DNA from 2 places in the Metabacillus litoralis genome. Region 1 is predicted to be linked to the other one. Evidence: riboswitches for the same ligand, from Rfam matches in the RefSeq annotation. Region 1 holds a riboswitch; the other holds the start of a gene.

Evidence for each region. Region 1 has a riboswitch for cyclic di-GMP ahead of D9842_RS16320 (GGDEF domain-containing protein). Riboswitches for the same ligand answer to the same signal wherever they lie in the genome.
Region 2: it holds a riboswitch for cyclic di-GMP, as region 1 does, so the genes downstream of both, D9842_RS06575 (hypothetical protein) here and D9842_RS16320 (GGDEF domain-containing protein) in region 1, are expected to answer to the same signal.

What each region holds. Positions count from the first base shown of each region.
Region 1 is NZ_CP033043.1:3,276,863-3,281,084, reverse strand. Features, by position in the region: gene cysI (assimilatory sulfite reductase (NADPH) hemoprotein subunit) at 1-1,063, shown strand, start outside; gene D9842_RS16325 (ring-cleaving dioxygenase) at 1,274-2,251, shown strand; cyclic di-GMP riboswitch class I at 2,407-2,491, shown strand; gene D9842_RS16320 (GGDEF domain-containing protein) at 2,550-3,608, shown strand; gene D9842_RS16315 (undecaprenyl-diphosphate phosphatase) at 3,672-4,222, shown strand, end outside.
Region 2 is NZ_CP033043.1:1,377,001-1,381,222, forward strand. Features, by position in the region: gene mscL (large conductance mechanosensitive channel protein MscL) at 129-509, opposite strand; gene D9842_RS06570 (DUF1801 domain-containing protein) at 726-1,379, opposite strand; gene D9842_RS06575 (hypothetical protein) at 1,553-2,302, opposite strand; cyclic di-GMP riboswitch class I at 2,388-2,470, opposite strand; gene D9842_RS06580 (DUF2187 family protein) at 2,736-2,912, opposite strand; gene D9842_RS06585 (hypothetical protein) at 3,234-4,130, opposite strand.

The DNA of each region.
Region 1 (4,222 bases):
TGGTATTGCGGTACCACCATCAAATGATGTGGATATTTTTTCTCAAGACTTAGGCTATATCGCCGTTGTTGAAAACGACAAGCTTGTTGGTTTTAACGTAGCAATTGGCGGTGGTATGGGAATGAGTCATGGTGATAAAGAAACATATCCACAGCTTGCGAAAGTTATTGGTTTCATTAAACCAGAACAGGCTTATGATGTAGCAGAAAAGATTATTACAATTCAACGTGACTATGGAAATCGTTCTGTACGTAAAAATGCACGTTTCAAATATACGGTCGATCGCCTAGGACTTGAAAACGTAAAAGAAGAGTTAGAAAATCGTCTTGGCTGGAGTTTAGAAGAAGCGAAGCCATTCACTTTCGATCATAACGGAGATCGCTATGGTTGGGAAAAAGGTGTGAAAGGAAAATGGAACTTCACGCTATTTATTGAAGGTGGACGTGTAACAGATTATGACGACTACAAGCTTATGACAGGTATTAGAGAAATTGCTAAAATTCACACAGGTGACTTCCGTTTAACAGCAAACCAAAACCTGATCATTGGAAATGTATCAAGTCAGAAAAAGAAAAAAATCAGTGAACTTATTGAAAAATACGGTTTAACTGATGGTAAGCATTATTCGGCATTACGTCGTAGTGCATTAGCATGTGTTGCTTTACCAACATGTGGTCTAGCAATGGCTGAAGCAGAACGTTACTTACCAAAATTAATTGATAAAATCGATGAGATTGTGGATCAAAACGGTTTAAAAGATAAAGAAATTACCATTCGTATGACAGGCTGTCCAAACGGATGTGCCCGTCACGCATTAGGTGAAATCGGCTTTATCGGTAAAGCACCTGGTAAATACAATATGTATCTTGGTGCAGCACATGACGGAAGCCGTTTAAGCAAAATGTACCGTGAAAACATTGGTGAAGAAGAAATTTTAAAAGAGCTAAATACGATTATCCCTCGCTATGCGAAGGAACGTGAAGAAAATGAGCACTTTGGGGACTTTGTCATTCGCGCAGGTATTATCGGAGAAACAACAGACGGAACGAACTTCCACGATTAATATAGGAAAAAGACAGGGGGATCCCTGTCTTTTTTTATACATTCATGAATTGGCCTTGGAAGTAAGCCGATTATCTATTATTTGAAAAAAAGGTTTTTCTATGATATATTATCTTTAATTCAAGATATTTTATTTAGAGATATTTTGTGAGGAATGTTACTAACAACTTGTAGTTAAAATATAAACAATACAAAATAATGGAGGATCACAATGAATCAATTAAAAGGTATTCATCATGTAACGGCTATAACAAGTAGTGCTGAGAAAAATTATGAGTTCTTCACATATGTGTTAGGAATGCGTTTAGTTAAGAAAACTGTAAATCAGGATGATATCCAGACATATCACTTATTTTTTGCTGATGATGTAGGAAGTGCAGGGACTGACATGACATTCTTTGACTTCCCTGGAATTCCAAAAGGAGTACACGGGACAAATGAAATTTCCAAAACATCATTTCGAGTTCCAACAGATGCTTCATTGGATTATTGGGTAAAACGTTTTGATCGCCTGGAAGTTAAACACACAGGAATTAAAGAGCAGTTTGGGAAAAAATCATTATCCTTTGTAGACTTCGATGATCAACAATATCAATTAATTTCAGATGAAAAAAATGAAGGAGTTGCCTCTGGTACACCATGGCAAAAAGGGCCGATTCCTCTAGAGCATGCTATTACTGGTTTAGGACCTATTTTCATTCGAGTAAATAATGTGGAACAAATGAAAGAGGTACTAGAGAAAGCACTTGGCTTTAAGGAAGTGGCACAGGAAGGATCATTTCACCTATTTGAAGTTGGCGAAGGGGGAAATGGAGCACAGGTCATTTTAGAGCATAATGATGTACTCCCTCATGGAATTCAGGGCTATGGCACTGTTCATCATGTTGCCTTCCGTGTTGAAGACCGCGTAGTGTTAGAAGAGTGGATTAGTCATATGCAAAGCATCGGTTTTCCAACTTCAGGCTATGTGAATCGTCACTTCTTCGAATCACTATATGCAAGAGTTGCACCCCATATACTTTTTGAATTTGCAACTGATGGACCAGGCTTTATGGGAGATGAACCTTATGAAACTCTAGGAGAAAAGCTGTCATTACCTCCATTTCTAGAGCCAAAACGGGAACAAATTGAAAAGCTGGTTCGTCCAATTGATACTGTTCGTAGTACAAAGGAGATCGTAAAGGAATAGGAAAAAAGGAGGAGAACCTTTATAGGTTTTCCTTTTTAAAATTAGCTATAAACAAAGAATTCATATTACTTGTAGATTTATCCATATTAGTATAGAATAGGTTTATAGGTAAAAAGTATCAAGGAATATATTCCTGTATTTCTCAACTCCAACTAAATAGTTAAGGGCAAATCTACTGAAAGGTAGAGACGCAAAGCTACAGGGGCTAAGTTCTGAGGAATATGCTTGCCAGTTACCGATTTAATATAAAGAAGAACTAATCGGTGGATTAGTTCTTTTTTTAGGAGCGATGACGGTCTTGTATAGTGATCTATCAACATTTGAAAATCAAAAACGAAAGCTGTATTTATATGTCATACCTATTGTTTTACTGTCTCTATTATTTGGTCTTCATAGTTGGAATGAATTTAACTTTCTAGATAGAACTATAGTAGCTTCATACTTAATCCTTTTTATAAGTTCCTACTTTTTAATCTTGAAGAGAATTTTCTTTAGAGTCGTTGAACTTACAATTTTTATATCAGTGTCTATTGTTCACTTATTGCTAACATACTGGTCTTTACATGTGGAAAGTGTTCAGAGTCAACATTATTCGATTAGTGATGCTGCAGTTTGGACACCGATGATTTATATTTATATTTTTATTACATTCTATGGAATTTACGGAATCGTGTTATCCATTGTTTTATGGTCTATGACAACAGCAATCATTCTATCTTCTTTGAGCATTATACAGGTTGATATGATTAACTCACTTATAAACTACCAGTTAGCAATGTTTGTTTATATTGTTATACTTTTTTTCGCTAGAAAAGGCCTTGATGCATCTGTTAGGACTTCAATGCTTGAGCAAATGGCTTTTAAGGATATGTTAACCGGTATTGAGAATAGACGGGCTGTTCACCAGTTGTTTGAAAAGCTTAATTCTGAAAGTAAAACGTATTCTATTATCTTTTTTGATATTGATTATTTCAAAAAAGTGAATGATCAGTATGGACATAGTGTCGGTGATTCAGTTTTAATAGAAATTTCTAGGATCATTAGTTGTGGTTTAAACAAAAGCGATTTTTTTGCTCGGTGGGGTGGAGAAGAATTCATTGTCATTACAAAAAAAGAGACGATTGATAAAACATTAAAGCTAGCTGAAAAGCTAAAACTCTTAATTAGCCAACATCAGTTTAAGGTAGTAGGAAAACTTACTGCAAGCTTTGGTATATCCGAGTCTCAACCAGGCCAACTAGCTGAACTAGTATTAGAACAGGCAGACCAAGCTTTGTATTCAGCAAAGGCTAGTGGGCGAAATAAAATTATGATGTTTGGTGAGCAAGGCGAAAATAAAAAAGAGATTCCCTCCTGACAATTTTAACGTTATACTTACTTTTGTGGTTTAACGATTAAAAGAATGATAGGAGCTTACAAGATGGATATTCTTACACTCTTAAAGGCTGTTATACTTGGCTTAGTAGAAGGGTTAACTGAATTTGCACCCGTTTCTTCAACTGGTCATATGATTATTGTCGACGATATGTGGTTACAATCGGAAGATTTTTTAGGTAAATATGTAGCAAATACGTTTAAAATTGTTATACAACTAGGCTCCATTTTAGCTGTAGTGGTCGTCTTTAAGGACCGCTTTATCCAAATGTTGGGTTTAGGTAGATTGAGCAAAAAAACAGCTGAATCTACGGAAGGAACAAGACGTTTAAAGCTTACTCAAGTCATTGTAGGCTTAATCCCAGCCGGTGTGCTAGGTGTTCTTTTCGAGGATTATATTGATGAACATTTATTTTCTATTACAACTGTGTTAATCGGTTTAGTTGTTGGGGCAGTCTTAATGATCGCAGCCGATCTTTTTGGTCCAAAGGAAGTAAAAATTGAGACAGTTGATCAAATTACTTATAAACAAGCATTTTCTGTTGGATTAATACAATGTCTTTCATTATGGCCTGGATTTTCACGTTCTGGATCAAC
Region 2 (4,222 bases), 1.9 Mb from region 1:
CTTTGGGAAAAGTATGCAAATGAGTGAAGAAGTTGCTTGTGAGTTTAGGTCAAAAACCGCAAGAAGTGTACTCGCGGTTTATTTACAGAGAATGAAAACCCTAAGTTCGACTAATTACTGTTCTACGACTATTGATTGTTTTTTAATAAATCCCGGATTTCTGTTAAGAGTTCCGTATTTTTATCAGTAGGTGCTGGCTTGTTGTCTTTCTCTGTTTCTTTCCTTTTGACATATTTGTTCATGACTCTGACAAAGAGGAAGATCGAAAAGGCAACAATCAGAAAGTCGACCACATTTTGTAAAAATTGACCATATTTAAGCTCTGCTTCCCCTATTTTTACGGTCAGATTTGTAAAATCAACTCCACCCATTAAAAGACCTACTAGTGGCATAATCATGTCATCAACAAGGGAAGAAACAATTTTCCCAAACGCTGCCCCAATTACAACCCCAACAGCCAGGTCCAGGACATTACCTTTCATGGCAAATTTCTTGAATTCATTCCACATACCTTTGTTCCACCCTTTCTTTTTAGATAGAGGTGATTATACTATGAAGGTGATGTGAAAACCAAATTTGATAAAAAATGTACACTTATATGGAAGCTAAATGGGCCTTTAAGTTAAGCAAGATAACATACTTAGTTACATCATAAAACGTAACATAATATTATTATGTTAACTTAAGAGTCAAGAAAGTAGAAAATCACTACAATTCCTACTTTCTTACTTTAAATTCTTATGTGATCCATCACAGTTAGGCATTCTTTTCGAAAGACCACATGTGCAATCAGTTAATCCCTTACCAATCAGAATTCGCTCAATACATTTCATAATCCTTGATTCTCTAGTTTTCGATTGTTTTGGCTGAGAGAAATGAAGAATATACGCTCTTTGTCGTCCCGGTGTTAATGCTTCAAAAGCCGTTTTCAAGGCAGGCAGCTCTTCAAATTTATGATGAAGCTCTTCAGGTATAGTAAACTCTGAATGCTCCTTAGCCTTCACTTCTAAACCCGCTTTTTCAACCTCAATAACTTCCAGGATATAAGCTTTCAAAATAGATTCCATTTCAATAATTTCTTGTAAATTTGTGAACCGAATTTGGCGAGCTGACTGGACATTCTCCGTTTGTTGAATGAGTATTTTCTGCGGATCCTTCAGCAAAGCACCTTTATGAAACAGAAGTGCACAGTAGTCTTTAAATCCATGGATTAACACAATATTTTTGCCATTTAACGTGTAACAAGGATGCTTCCACTTAAATTCTTCTGTTAACTCAGAGTCCTGAACGATCTCTCGTAGCTTCTCAAACTCTTCCTTCCACTTTTTCGCGGCACTTAAAAATTCATCAACTTTTGGATTTAAATTTGTATTGTTCATTTAGGTATACCTCATTTTAATTTTTCGGTCAGTAAAACAGCTAGAATTTCTCACTTTTGAATTTATAACAACACTTCTATTATATCAAGAAAATAGATAAAATACGGTTGGGATCGTTCCTTTTCTTGTAGTAACATAAAAAACGAGACTAAAGAATTAGCCTCGCAATTGTATTATGAATTTAAATTATTAGTAGGATTTCCATCCGCATCAGTACGTACATAACCTCCACCCTCTTCTTCACTCAGATTGACAGAAGTATCTCCATCTCCATCTCTCCAATAACCATCAATCCATACACCATCACGCCAATGACCTTCTACGTAATGAGGTTGTACATGGTGTGTTCCGGGTTGTTCTGATGTTTCTATTGAAGTTGCTGCTTCTGTGTGAGCCACATGAGGTTGGACTTGATGCACATTAGATGCTCCTTCTGTCCCTGCATTTGCTACATTTTGATGATCGTTAACTTGTTCAGCACCATCTGCTCCATCAACTAAATCGATCACCCCAACAGCAAGTGTCCCGATCGCCACTGTTTTTCCGATATCTCGTAATCCTTGCTTTACTTTTAGATCATCGCCGTCTCTAAATCCTTCATATGTAGATTTTCCACTATGATAGGTATTTTTAGCAGTGTGATAGACACCCTTTGCTGTTCTACCTATCGAATCCGCCATATCGTTTAATCCTTGATCCTTTTTATGTTTATCTTCTTGAATCAAACCTGATGCCGTATTCCATGCACCATCTGCCACTTGTCCGACCGTATCACCCGCAAATTCGGATGCTTTTTTAACCCCATCTCCTACTTCTTTAATAAACTTACTACCTGTTACATCTCCAACAACATTAACTGCCCCACCAATCACAGTTCCTGTTGCTTTACCTGCGAATTTACCAACATCTCTTAAAAATCCCATATATGTGTTCCTCCTCTATATTATAAGAATCAAAAAAGACCCACCCAAATAGGTGGATCATACCGACGTATCATTCTCCATCTTTTTAGGCGACTCGGCCACCATAGCATTTGCTTTAGGCCCGTAGTTTTGCGTCCCTACTTTTAAATAGGTTTGCCGTTATCTAATGGTGTGTATGTTATAGGATAATTTTACTAGATAATAGATTGTTTTTAAATAAAAATTTGCTAATAAATAATTATAATAGATTTGTCTTTGAGCTCTATTTTTAAGTATTTCGATGTAATTAGAATGGAATTCAAGTCATTGAGGTTTATTGGATTTCTTTCTTGATTTTTTCGAGTAAAAGATTTAAGCAAAATAAAAAAACACCCCCATGATTTATTGGAGGTAAGTACGTGTAGCCTTATTAAGAAGAATAAGCTCATCCAGTTTACTTTTTTATTTTGTAATTTTTATGATTCACAATCGTTTTCAGTGGTTCATTTTTTTCTTTTGACATACCGTAATCGACCATTACAGAATTTTCCCTAATCCCTAATACGACACCTTCATAGGTTTCACCCTCGCGTTTAAAGGATATTACATCACCAATTTTTGCAGTCGCCATTTATATCACCTCGCTTTTTTATCATGTCCAAAAAGGGCAATGAAATACGGACTTAATTTTCTATCATTTTGTATGAATACCCACTTTTCTTGATATTATAAATTATAACTTGATATTCCTCTGAGTTAGTTTAAGACTTATTGTGTATATCTGAATTAATTTATTATTAGGTGTGAGTCATCGAGATCAATTGGAACCCTGTTATAAATTAGTTCTAGCATTCCTTTACTACTTATTTAATATTAGCTAAACGAGAAGCACTATATGTTTCACCAATTTTAAACTTGAAGCCTTTCTCCCTAGTACCTACTCCATATTATCCTATTTATTAAATTCCTTAATTTCTCTCCACGAATTAAAGTAATTTGCATTTTGACCCTCTCTTTCATGGACTACTCGACTTTTCTTATCTTCAAACTGTTCTTTGTTCAAACAAGCAAATGATAAATCTTTGAAGTTATATCCAACAACAACATCCACATCTTTCATCTTTTGTTTTTGTACTTCGAAGGTTTCAAATGCATCGATTTTGTAAACTTGATATGGTAAGGTTGAATCTTTGTAGGCATTTTCGAATTGTAAATGCTTTACTCTAATCCTTACTACTTCCTTTTCACCTATTGGGACTGATATGTGATAAGGGAAATCATGATTAGACGTTCTAGACACTTTATAGCCTTCAGATTGTAATAGATCAGATACACGTTGTATAGCTATTTCTTGATCGTACTTTTTCATAGTGGTGTTCTTAATTCTAGGTAATTCAAGAACACTTTTATCAATACCAAAGGATAAATAATCTAAACCAAACTTCTTTTCCATCCCATTTGAAATCAATCTGGTTATCATTCTTATACGCTTTAATTCTTCAGTTTTAATAAAGAACTTACCTTTCAACCAACCATTAGCATCAGAATCTACCAAGAGCTGATTCATATCATCATAAATATTTAATGATTTTAAGAATTTTCCTTCTAATCTAAGTTCAACATATTTAATTGGTACTGGTTTTTTTTCATCATGAGGATATTTAATTCCCCCATATTGTATTGTTCCAATTTGTTCACTAGATTCGAATAGTTCCTTATGGGTAAATAGTTTAATTGATTCCTTACTTGATAATGGGACTTTGCATTGTAAATGAACCTGATTAAACAGAAAAATTATTTTCAAAAAGAACTTCTGTGCTTTTTCATATGGATGAATGGATTCACGCATAAAACTCCCCCACTTTCGACTTTAAGTATAAGATCATCTATTTCATTTCAAAATCAGCCTTACTCTCTCCCATATATGTAAGTACTCCATTG